3 regions of the Paenibacillus sp. tmac-D7 genome follow, and region 3 is predicted to be linked to each of the others. Evidence: riboswitches for the same ligand, from Rfam matches in the RefSeq annotation. Region 3 holds a riboswitch; each other region holds the start of a gene.

Evidence for each region. A riboswitch is a leader RNA that binds a small molecule or an ion and turns the genes downstream of it on or off. The one in region 3 is predicted to bind cyclic di-AMP.
Region 1: linked by a shared signal. The riboswitch ahead of FKP33_RS22650 (resuscitation-promoting factor) and the one ahead of FKP33_RS22850 (stalk domain-containing protein) in region 3 are both predicted to bind cyclic di-AMP.
Region 2: linked by a shared signal. The riboswitch ahead of FKP33_RS11410 (APC family permease) and the one ahead of FKP33_RS22850 (stalk domain-containing protein) in region 3 are both predicted to bind cyclic di-AMP.

The regions. Positions count from the first base shown of each region.
Region 1 is NZ_VIDW01000048.1:17,701-21,887, reverse strand. It holds gene FKP33_RS22660 (HD domain-containing protein) at 1-1,089, shown strand, start outside; gene FKP33_RS22655 (TatD family hydrolase) at 1,121-1,888, shown strand; cyclic di-AMP (ydaO/yuaA leader) riboswitch at 2,124-2,302, shown strand; gene FKP33_RS22650 (resuscitation-promoting factor) at 2,630-3,721, shown strand; gene rnmV (ribonuclease M5) at 3,836-4,187, shown strand, end outside.
Region 2 is NZ_VIDW01000013.1:46,197-50,383, reverse strand. It holds gene mscL (large-conductance mechanosensitive channel protein MscL) at 1-34, shown strand, start outside; gene FKP33_RS11425 (helix-turn-helix domain-containing protein) at 270-494, shown strand; gene FKP33_RS11420 (cold-shock protein) at 765-965, shown strand; gene FKP33_RS11415 (cold-shock protein) at 1,035-1,265, shown strand; cyclic di-AMP (ydaO/yuaA leader) riboswitch at 1,522-1,722, shown strand; cyclic di-AMP (ydaO/yuaA leader) riboswitch at 1,810-1,998, shown strand; gene FKP33_RS11410 (APC family permease) at 2,222-3,985, shown strand; gene FKP33_RS11405 (hypothetical protein) at 4,086-4,187, shown strand, end outside.
Region 3 is NZ_VIDW01000049.1:24,662-28,848, reverse strand. It holds gene FKP33_RS22865 (hypothetical protein) at 1-8, shown strand, start outside; gene FKP33_RS22860 (AAA family ATPase) at 50-814, opposite strand; gene FKP33_RS22855 (polysaccharide deacetylase family protein) at 957-1,652, opposite strand; gene FKP33_RS22850 (stalk domain-containing protein) at 1,782-2,618, opposite strand; cyclic di-AMP (ydaO/yuaA leader) riboswitch at 2,620-2,778, opposite strand; gene FKP33_RS22845 (DUF6483 family protein) at 2,969-3,676, shown strand; purine riboswitch at 3,915-4,016, shown strand; gene purE (5-(carboxyamino)imidazole ribonucleotide mutase) at 4,158-4,187, shown strand, end outside.

The DNA of each region.
Region 1 (4,187 bases), on a different contig from region 3:
TATGAAGTAACACGCAAAATCATCTCGCAGTTCGAGCGTAATCAATATGAAGATTGGCCGAGAGAAGAACGTCTGTTATGCTTGTGCGCGGCGCTTCTGCATGATGTCGGACACGGTCCCTTCTCGCATTCGATTGAGAAAACGTTCGGGACTCACCATGAGGATTGGTCATGCCGAATCGTACTCGGCAACACGGAAGTCAACGAAGTGCTGAAACGCGTTTCTCCGACGTTCCCGCAGCAGGTAGCGGGCGTTATTGCCAAGACGTACCAGCAAGAAATCGTCGTCAGCCTCGTCTCGAGTCAGCTGGACGCGGACCGGATGGATTACCTGCTGCGCGATGCTTATTTCACCGGCGTAAATTACGGCACCTTCGATCTGGAGCGAATTTTGCGCGTGATGCGGCCGTATCAAGGACATATCGTAGTTAAGGAAAGCGGGATGCACGCCGTTGAGGATTATTTGATGTCCCGATACCAGATGTATTGGCAAGTGTACTTCCATCCGGTTACCCGAAGCGCGGAAGTCGTCCTGCATAAAATTTTTCAAAGAGCCAAACAACTGTTTGAAGAAGGGTATCCGTTCCACTTTCTGCTCGAACCGCTGCCCAGCTTGTTCGGCAATCGGCTGACCACAGAAGAATACCATTTGCTGGATGAAGCGTTGATGCAAACGGTGCTGATGCAATGGACGATGGAAGAGGATGCGGTGTTGGCTGATTTGTGCTCACGCTTCTTGCAGCGGCGTTTATTCAAATATGTAACGCTGGAAATTATGGACGTCGGCATGCTGGAACGGCTTCGTGAAAAAATAGGCAATCTAGGATTAGATCCCTCCTATTACCTGGAAGTCGATTTCCCGTCCGATCAATCCTATGATGTGTACCGGCCGGGCGAACAGGATGAGAAACTGCCGATTTTATTGCTCGATGCGCACGACACGTTGACGGAAATCTCGCGAAAATCCGAAATCGTGCGTTCGATCAGCGGGATCCAGAACGGAAAATACCACCTGTATTACCCGCAGGAACTCGTATTGAAACATCTTCCAGCTTTGGATAAAGAAATTCGGAAGCTGCTAAGATCTTAAACGACATATAGAAGATGAAGGAGAAAACGTTATGCTAATCGACACACATGCACACCTGAATGCGCCGCAATTCGATGAAGACCGACACGAGGTGATTGCGCGCGCAAGAGACAACGGAATAAGTCGAATCGTGAATATTGGATTTAATCGGGAGACGATTCCAAGCTCCTTGGCGCTGGCTGAGCAGTACGATTTCATCTACTCGACGGTGGGCTGGCATCCGACGGAAGCCAAAGATATGAGGGAAGAAGATCTCGCCTGGATCGAATCGTTGTGTCGTCACGAGAAAGTGGTTGCCATCGGCGAAATCGGGCTTGATTACCATTGGGATACGTCGCCGAAAGACGTACAGAATCGGGTATTCCGCGAACAAATTCGTCTGGCCCGCAGGGTCGGCCTGCCGATTGCGATCCATAACCGCGATGCGCATCAAGACGTCGTACAAACGCTGCGCGAGGAGAAAGCGGCGGAGGTCGGCGGCGTGATGCATTGTTACTCCGGCAGCTGGGAGACGGCCAAAATGTGTCTCGATATGAATTTTTACATTTCTTTCGGCGGCCCAGTAACTTTCAAAAATGCCAAGCAACCGAAAGAGGTACTCGAGAAGGTGCCGATGGACCGGCTTTTGATTGAAACCGATGCGCCTTATTTAACTCCGCATCCATATCGGGGCAAGCGAAACGAGTCCGCTTACGTCCGTCTTGTCGCCGAAACGGCGGCCGAAATCAAGGGCATTTCGATCGAGCAATTAGCCGAAGCGACGACTCGAAATGCGATGGAACTTTTTCGTTTAAAGTGAGTGTGTCGGGCTCTGGGAAACGCTTGCATAAACGCTGTTACTTATAGCGAATCGAGAAAAATAAAGAAAACAGCTAAATCGGTTCGTGCGAATGAGATATAGATGTATTTTATTCGCGTAATGAGTATATTTAAACGAAAATGGGTAAAAACCGTTCTTTTTTTATACGTTTGTATACTTTACAACCAAACCCCTCGCGTCGTACACTCAATAATAACTTCATACGATTACCAGAATTCCAACATCGCTGAGTTTCCGAAAGGAAAACGGGGGAACCACATCGCGGCGGTCCATTCATGATTGCCAAGGTGTTTTTTAGGGGTGAATCTCTGGGGCGGGCAACTGTCCCGGGGTAGGGCGACTCTCAAGTCCGAATCCGTCAGCTAACCTCGTAAGCGTCTAGAGAGAGGTAACGCATTGTCGTGTGCTTTTATTTTCATTTGGACAAAATGAGAAAAGTCACGGGAAGGTTCCTCTTCTCCGCTGACTTTTTTTTGTGTTTCCCGTAAAAGGGATTCGTGTCCAAGCTGGCTACTCTTTACACCCGAGGGGGGTGAATACGGCAGGCAAGTGGATACTCTGATGTCAGCAGCACAAACGTTGGTAATGGCAATCAAACAATTTACCATAGTCGCGTCAGAATCTTATCATGCATAACACTCGAATGGCGAGGCTTTAAGGAGGACCGAACAAGTGGGCGCTGAAACACCAGGGCAAACCCATGTAAGACGATCATCCAGCATGACCTTCGCGTTGCGATGGACGCATGAAAACTTGCGTATGATTTCGATTATCGCTCTCATTTCATTCGCTATGACTTTCATGTTCTTGATGATGTTGCACGGTACGGCCATTAAGCGCGTATCGATCGTTGTAGACGGACAGGAACGCACGTTCCAAACCCGGGAAGAGGTACTGCAACGAGTACTGGATGAGCAAGGAATCGCAGTAAGCGAGAACGACCGTATTTCCCATGCGCTGGATGCAAAGGTGAAATCGGGCGACCGCATTGCGATCACGCATACGACGCCGGTGCAATTAACCGCCGACGGCGAGACGAAGACAGTTTACACGGTTGGCAAGACGGTAGAGGCCGCTCTGCAGGATTTGAACGTCCCTGTGGGCGAACTCGATAAAGTCATTCCGGCTAAGGAAACGGAAGTAAGCCCTCATGCGGAACTGAAGGTTGTCCGCGTGACGAAAGAAACAGCAGATGTGCAAGAACCGATCGCATTCGATACAGTAACCAAGAGCGAGCCCCAATTGTTAAAGGGCAAAGAGCAAGTATTGCAGGAAGGTCAGAAGGGCCTCCTTGTGAAGAAGCTGGAGAAAGTGTATGAAGACGGCGTGCTTGTGTCGGAGCAGGTCGTGGATCAGCAAGTACAAACCGAGAGCAAACAACGCATTGTGGCCGTCGGGACGAAAAATCCGGTTGTCGTTCTGTCCTCTTCATCGCCGAACGTCGAGGAGTTGACCAAGAACGGCGTCAAATTCGGCTACAAGCAAGTAATCAAAAACGTTACGCTAACCGCTTATTCGGCGGGGGTGTCATCCACCGGCAAGGATGAAAGTCATCCGCAATACGGCGTAACTTCTTCGGGCGCGAAGGTAACGGAAGGTCGCACGATTGCAGTCGATCCTAAAGTGATCCCGATCGGCTGGTGGGTCTATATCGAGGGCATCGGCTTCCGCCGAGCCGAAGATACAGGCAGCGCTGTGAAAGGGAACAAGATCGACGTCTTTTTCGAGAACGGTGACTATGCAACTCGTTTCGGTACGAAGCGCGGTTATACGGTATACATTATCGGTCCCAAAAAACCGTCGGCGGATTAGGCGCTTGCAATTCGGAAAGACTACATTCATTATATATAGATCGGCAGATAAGAAGAGGTGCTCGTGAGGCGTCCCTCTTCTTTTTCTCTTGTTCACGAAGGAAGGTACGTGCACATGATTAAAGAAATTATCGTAGTGGAAGGTAAGGACGATACGGTAGCCATTAAACGAGCGGTAGAAGCGGAAACCATCGAAACGGGCGGTTCGGCGATCAATGCGGACGTTATTCGACGCATTAAGCTTGCGCAAGAACGGCGGGGCGTAATCGTATTCACGGATCCCGATCATGCCGGGGAGCGTATTCGCAAAATTATTACGAAGGAAGTACCCGGCGCGAAGCATGCCTTCCTGACGCAGGAGGCGGCGACAAGCAAGGGCGATATCGGCGTCGAGAACGCATCGGTCGAAGCGATTCGCACGGCACTGGCCAACGTGAGGACCGACGGTCGAAACGAAGAGTCGGCTA
Region 2 (4,187 bases), on a different contig from region 3:
TATCGTGAAAGCGCAAGCGAACGGACAAGCCTGATCCATAGCGGCACTTCAGTAGATCCATTCCATGTTGGGTATCTTAAGATGTAACCATAACCGTATGCCGGAAAACCGTACCCTGGCGGATTCCCCGCCAATAGCTGCGATGCCTCATCGTCTCGCCCATTTTTGGACGGTTGCCGCACCAGTATACGTGATCCTTCATAAACTGAATCTGACTGTATCCCTAGACCTTGTATTGATACAAAAACCCGGGCAAGGAGGGGTGACATTTGAAGGGCAGCGATCACAAAAGTAAATTTTTACTCACCAATCGCGAACGCGAAGTATTTGAACTGCTGGTGCAGGACAAAACGACGAAAGATATCGCGCAGCAGCTGTTTATCAGTGAGAAAACCGTACGCAACCATATCTCCAACGTCATGCAGAAATTAAATGTAAAAGGGCGTTCGCAAGCGGTTGTCGAGCTGATTAAGCTTGGGGAGCTGCAGATCTGAGGAAATCCAATGGACCTAACAAAGTCTTCTTTTTACGGTTCTTCTTTGCGGAGAATCGTAAGACGAGGGCTTTTTGGTTTGTGGAGGAGAGAAAAACTTGCCCTTTGCGTTTGAGTGTGGTATGATTACTTTAATCATATATTTGAAACCTTGATTCACATATTGCAAAGGGTTATCATTTGTGCGATGGTACCTTTTTCAATGTGTGAATTTTTTATTTGTTTCCAAAAATAAAAAGTACATGTTAAATAAAAATTTGGAGGTCATATTATGCAAACAGGTACAGTGAAATGGTTTAATGCTGAAAAAGGTTTTGGTTTTATCGAAGTGGAAGGCGGCAACGACGTGTTCGTGCATTTCAGTGCAATCACAGGCGATGGTTTCAAATCGTTAGATGAAGGTCAACGTGTTGAATTCAATGTCGTACAAGGAAATCGCGGTCCGCAAGCCGAAAATGTTGTAAAGCTGTAAACCCAAAGCAAGCTGCCCTAACAAATATGGAGGGCAGCTTTTCTTTTGGATCATAAGGAGGGGTTCATCATGTATTTTCGGAAAAAATTGTTAGAGGATATCCCTACGGAAAATACGATGATTTGGTCATGTGAAAATGAAGACTGTAAGGGTTGGATTCGTGACAACTTTGCCTTTGAATGTCAGCCGATTTGCCGACAGTGTCTTGCTCCGATGGTAAGCAGCATGAAGATACTGCCGTTGCTCTTAAACTCGAACATCGACTTTAAATCACTTAAAAAAGGTGTGCAGATTTCTTAGCTGTCGCCCCCCTAATCAAGCCTTCTTTTTACGTTTCCTCTATAAGAGGGATCGTGAGATGAAGGCTTTTTGGTTGTTGGGGAAAAGAAAAAACGCGATTCATCGAGTAAAAAGCATGAAATAAAAGACCGCATGATATGTAAGCGGTATCACGCGTCGTTTTATCAAAACGATGTCTAATATCTTGATTTCATCTGTTTTACAGCTTTTTTGAATAAGCGTATGATACAACTCATGAAAACAAAATAACGTTTCTAATTCTAATTCGCTTAATTTCCCTTTGGGAAAGCGGGGGAACCAAACTCGAGCTTTGCTTATTGGTGTGAGAGCCAAAAATCAAAGTTTGAAGGGGTGAATCCTTGGACACAAACATCGGTAGTGTTTTTGTCCGAGGTAGGGTGCAACTCTCACCACCCGAATCCGTCAGCTAACCTCGTAAGCGTTGTGTGGAGGAGATGGGGAAACTGTGATCGTCTAACGTGACCACAGGGGAAGCGCCTCTGTGGCTTTTTATTGCCAAAAACCGGGATATCAAAAATGAAATGCGTCTTTATCGCTGAGTCCTTTAGGGGATCGGGGGAACCATTCGGTAATGGGCAAGGTTGTTACACCGCTTATTACTTTGGGGTGAATTTCTAAAGCAATCCCGTACATTTGTACATTTGCTTAGAATAGGGCGACTCTTACGTCCGAATCCGTCAGCTAACCTCGTAAGCGTAAAAAGAGAGGCGATTTTGTCGTGCGAAAGATACGGTTTTTTTGCCGTACCCAGGAAGCCGCGAGAAGAGTCCTCTTCTGTCAGGCTTCTTTTTTTATGTCTCTTTAGGATTTGAAGATGTACAACCGTTTGTGACTTTAGGAGTTGATATTTAATGTGGATAAAAACACAGCAACATCGGGTAAAATATCCAAATCATGAAGCAGAGAATCGGCTTCAAAAGGGGGAAGCATTCAAGATGATGTCTGCTTTGAAACGGTTCTTAATCGGTCGTCCTTTGAAATCCGAAGAACTCGCGGAAGAGAAGTTGAGCAAATTTAAGGCTCTTGCCGTATTATCATCGGATGCACTGTCTTCTGTTGCTTACGGCACGGAACAAATATTGCTGGTTTTAATGACAGTAGGTTTTGTGGCATTATGGTATTCCATTCCGATTTCCATTGCTGTATTAGGGTTATTAACGATTTTAATTCTTTCCTATCGCCAAACCATATATGCTTATCCGACGGGGGGCGGGGCATACATCGTATCGAAGGAGAATCTGGGGGTGCCTGTCGGTTTATTAGCAGGGGGATCCTTATTAGTTGATTATATTTTAACTGTGGCTGTTAGTATTTCTGCTGGAACCGATGCGATCACATCCGCTTTCCCTGGCCTTCACGACCATCGTGTTCTCATTGCTATTGTGATGATTGCTTTTTTGACCATCATGAATTTACGGGGAATCACGGAATCGGCTTCTATCCTTGCTTATCCGGTTTACCTGTTTGTCACTCTAATTGTGCTTCTTATCCTGAGCGGGTTATATAAATATGCTGCAGGCGGTGTTTCTGCAGCGCCCCAAACTCATGATATGGCAATCTCGGGAATTAGTTTATTTATACTCCTTAAGGCTTTCAGTTCCGGCTGTTCCGCATTGACCGGGGTTGAGGCCGTATCTAATGCAATACCTAACTTCAAGGCACCGGCGGAGAAAAATGCGGCAAGAACCCTGATGATGATGGGACTTATTTTAGGCAGCTTATTTATGGGGATTAGTTTTCTAGCCTATACCTATGGCATTACACCGAGACCTGAAGAAACCGTCGTTTCCCAAATCGCCGCTTCCACGTTTGGCCGGGGGCCCATGTATTATGCCATACAAGCTTCTACGGCTTTGATCTTATTTCTCGCTGCGAATACAGCCTATGCCGCATTTCCGCTGCTTGCCTACATGATGGCAAAAGACAAATTTATGCCCCGTATGTTTACCGCCAGAGGGGATCGACTCGGGTTTTCAAACGGGATCATCGTACTCGGTGTTTTATCGGCTATTTTAATTGTTATTGCTCAGGGACATACGGAAGGCCTGATTCCTTTGTATGCTTTAGGCGTGTTTATTCCGTTTACCTTGTCCCAAACAGGAATGATGCGCCGCTGGTGGAAAATGAAACCGAAGGGTTGGGCTATCAGCTTTTTAATCAATACAATCGGAATGATCACAACGTTCTCCATCTGCTTAATCTTTTTGATTACAAAATTTTCACAAGTATGGATCATATTCCTTTTCCTTCCGGTTGTTATCTATTTCTTTATTCGTATCCACAAGCATTACCTGAATATGGCTAATGAACTGCGGATTGATCCGATAGCAGAGACGCCAGTGACCAAAGGAAATGTGATCGTTGTCCCGGTGGCAGGGGTTAATCGGGTCGTTTTAAATACGATCGGGTATGCCAAGTCGATATCAGAGAACATTATTGCCGTTTATGTTGCTTTTGACGACGATGATGCACAGAAGATGGAGAAAAAATGGGAGGAGTGGAATTCAGGCGTTCGGCTTGTTATTTTAAAATCCAGTTATCGGAGCATACTGAGACCTTTAATTAAATTTATCGATACAATTGAATGGAAAACCAGCGAGACGGATTATGTAACGGTGATGATTCCGCAATTTATTACAAGGAGTTGGTGGCACAATTTTCTGCATAATCAATCCAGTATATTAATTCGTGCCTATTGATTAAATCGAAAAGACGTTACGATTTCGACTGTACCTTTTCATTTGAAGCATTAATTAGAGCTGCTGCGTTCAGACCAAAATCCACGAATGGAGGCACCTGATGTTGAATTTATTTAAGCTGGCGAATCTTCATCCTGATATTGAAGCTGTTCACGAGGTCGTCCAGGCTTTAAAGGCTCGCATTGATGGTAAAGAAGTCGGA
Region 3 (4,187 bases):
CGATCTAGCGCAGCAATAGCAAACAGGCGGAGTACGTGCGCCTGTTTTTTTACTCCTCGTCTTCAAATAAAGTACGGAGCATGCGTTCCCGATTCGTCATAAATTGCTTCGTGATCAAGTAGTGCTCGGTTTCTTCCAAAGTCGTCTTTTGTAAACCATCCGGGGTTAATTGATAATGAACGGCGTCCGGGTAACTCATCAGAATCGGCGAGTGCGTCGAGATGATGAACTGGGAGTTCTGCTCAACGAGGGTGTGGATACGTGCAAGCATCGACATTTGCTTCAACGGCGACAGTGCGGCTTCAGGCTCATCCAAGATGTAGAGACCGTTGCCTCCGAAACGATGGACGAATGCGGAGAAGAATGACTCTCCGTGCGACTGCTCATGAAGCGACTTGCCGCCATAGGAGTCGATGATGCGTCTTCCGTACGAAAATTCGCTATCCAATTGGTCGATATTCGTCGCCAAATTGTAATAAGTTTCAGCTCGAAAAAAGAATCCGTCTCTCGGTTTAGTCACGCCCCGAACCAAGCGGATGTAACGATAAAGCTCCGAATGGGAATCACGCGTCGAAAACGCAAAATTTAATGTGCCGCCTTCGGGATTAAAACCCCAGGCAATAGCAATCGCCTCCAGCAGCGTCGATTTGCCGGTTCCGTTCTCTCCGATGATATAAGTAACTTTGGGGTGAAGCTTTAACCCGGAGAAATCACGCAGAGCGGAAAGGTGGAACGGATAACGGGTGAAGGAAGGCACTTTATCCCGAAGCAGTTCGATGCTGCGGATATACGGGTCCTTGGTGGCGGTCGCCATCATGTATCAACTCCAGACAGGAACGTATGTACGCTTTTCTTCATTTATAATATCATAAATTATGTAATAATGGAAAACTAAAAATAAGTACATGCCAATGCTATTGCAAAGCCGGCCTCACGCACCAGTGGGCCGGCTTTGTTTATTTCCGCGTCTTCGCGATAAGATCGGACACGGTTACGAATTGATAGCCTCGTGATTTAAGCTCCGGCAGAATCCGCTTCAAGGCTTCAACCGTTTGCGTGCAATCCCCCTCCAAATCGTGAAACAACACGATGTCGCCGTTGTGCACGTTCCCGAGCACCTGCTGAACGATTTTGTCGACGCCGGGCTTGCGCCAATCCTTCGTATCCATATACCAGGACCACATCACGACGGTCAGCTTATCTTCTTTCATCGAATGGAGCAGCGTGTCGTTATAAAAACCTCCGGGAGGACGAAACACGTTCGGCATCTGTTCCGTAATATCAAAGATGACCTCCTGCGTTTGGCGAATTTCCTGAATCAACCGGTCGGGAGGATAATTTTTCAAATAATGATGGTCGAACGTATGATTGGCAATTTCATGTCCTTCGTTCACTTCGCGAATGGCGATGGCGGGAAACAACTGCACCCGTTTGCCGAGTACGAAGAACGTACCCTTGGCCTGATAGTCTCGAAGAATATCGAGAATCTGCGGCGTATAAACCGGATTGGGGCCGTCATCGAACGTTAATGCGATCAGCTTCTGATCGGTTTGCACGTTCCAGACGACTTCATCGCTGCCGGGCGCCGCGGCGCTCGCCGTCGTGCAGCAGAGCAGCAAGCAGAACATCAGCAGCATAACCTTCCTGAACATGTCACACCACCTCCGCCGGGATATTTACTTGTAGTTTCGGGCTAAACGCAGTGTGCTATCCACGAACAAAGGCAGGCAAATAAAAACAGCAGCCTCGAAAGGCTGCTGTTGTGGGGGGCTTACGGTTGCTTAAGAACCGAGAACGTACACTTTCACTTGTTGAATGCCGAACCGCGATGCTTGACTCGGGCTTTCAGGAACGAAGATGTCGATTTTGTTCCCTTTAATCGCACCGCCGACATCGGTGGCCGTTGCGTACATTCCGCCGGTTGGGAGCCCTGCATAGTTATATCCTTCGATATACACTTTGGAACCGAGGGGAATGATGTTCGGATCGACAGCGATGGTACCGAGCTTCAGCGTGTTACCCATATAATCCAGCGAGCCATACCCACCGTTCTCGCTTGGAGCAGCGGTATAGGCAGTAGCCTTCGCTTCAATGACTTTCACATAATTTTTGGCGATCGTCTTGGGACGATACCATGCCGGAGCGTGGTATTTGCCGTCCGTACCGAGAATGGCGATCCGGTTGTTCGCATCCCATTGGGTGGTCTTGCCGAACGTTTCGGCAAGCAGACGGAACGGGACGTAGACGCGGCCGTTCACCATTTTCACCGGATGTTCGATTGAAGCGGTTTGGTTATTAACGCTGATGACTTGTTCCCCGGTTGTGACCGATAAGGTCGTATCGCCGCTGCTGATCGCAACGTGAATTTGCGAGCCTTCCTGCTGCCAAGTCAGTTTATAGCCGAGTTTTTCGGCGATTGTCCGCGCAGGAACATGAAGCTTCGAGTTGCCGTCCAGAAGCGGCTGGGCATCCGGGAAGTGCACCAGCGAGTCGTTGATCTGCACCTTGATATCAGTGGGCAGATTTAACGGAGCGGCGTGTGCCGGCAGCGCTGCGGACAAAAACGCAGGCAACATCAAGCTGCATGCAAGAAGCATGCTTTTGAATTTCTTATTCAATTGTATCCCTCCTGTCAGCCTCCGAGGTTAGTTGTCGGGTTCGGGAAGAGGATTTTCCCTAAGCTGGCCCGCGGCAATCGCGGAACTCAATTATTCACCCCATGTGATGCGTCCCCCGTACGTTCAGAAAATGAACTGTTCGATTCGGCTTTTAAAAACTTACCATAGGTTGCCGTAATGGTTCAATGCATAAATTCATCCAGTCACTTCCTGTAATTGTAAATCGCGATGAATTTCGGCCTGAATCGATGTCCGGAAACAGGATCGGTGGTACAATAAAAACCTGTTCCTGCAATCTGCGCTCTAGACTTGGGGGCAGGACGATCTGTACAGAAACGGAGGCACCAGACATGTATCAGCGCGATTATATAATGAAGCTCATCGAGCAGACGGCTCGGGTAGTCATGAAAGTTTTACATAAACAGGCGTTATCGTTCCACGAGCGTATGGAATTGTTGAACCATGCGTTAAGGCAGCTCGTCGGTTTGGATTCCAAGCTGCTGCAGGCGTTGTCGGTGAAAGATTTGCTGGCGCTCCTCTCGCCTGGCGGACATCCGGATATCGGGAAGGCGCTCGCAGCCTCAGACCTGCTGTTGGCCCGTGTCAAGGTACTGCAGCAGGAAGGGCAGATACAGGCCGGGAAGGCCGAGGCGCTTAAATGGCTTGAGCTGCTGCTGACGATTCGTAAGATGGAGGAAAGTGCGGACTTGCGCGAGGAAACGGAGCGAAGGATCGAGACTGCGTTGGAATTGATCGGTCGATCGGGCATGGAGGCCTCCCAGCTCGAACTGCTTGTTCCTTATTATGATGAGACAGGACGGCTTGCTAAGGCGGAAGATGCGCTTTTTCACTGGATCGATGAAGTGAAGGGGGATGCATGGAACGAGCGGCTTTCACGCGTACTGGACATCGGCATGGAGATGTACGAGCGCTGGCTGACGGATTCGACATTGCAGCTGGAAGACGGAGGGTTATCGCGGGAAGAAGTACGGCAGGGCATGGCGGAGCTTGCGAAATTCAAATCAGGAGCCCGCAGGGAGGAGGCCAATGATGGATGAATGGATGTTCATGACTGGAGCCGGACTTCATGAATATGCCTTTTGCATACACTTACGTGGGAAATAGTGGGAATGACGGTGCCGGGATTCAACTGGCGCCGTTGTTTTTTAATGAGGAACATGGCATGAACATTGCGTGAAAAGCGAACTATTTTTCATTAATATAATGGAATGTTCGTGTTTTCTAGTTGACACGGTGTGTTAAAGCCTGCTAAACTAAGGAAGTGAAAGAGCTTGAGGAAAGTTAGTTAAATAGTCTCGTATATCGTCGGGAATATGGCCCGAAAGTATCTACCCGAAAACCTTAAATTTTTGGACTACGAGTAAGTGTTCATGAAGAGGTCGGCATGTTCTGTGCCAGGCCTTAACTTGCGCTTAGGGGTATTTCTTGTCGTCCTGCCGATAGACTGCACTATAAGTTCAGTATCTATCCGAAGGGCGTTTTTTATTTGTTAGCGATAAATCGACAACGGAGGTTACCATGTCTGTGCTTGTGGGTGTCATTATGGGC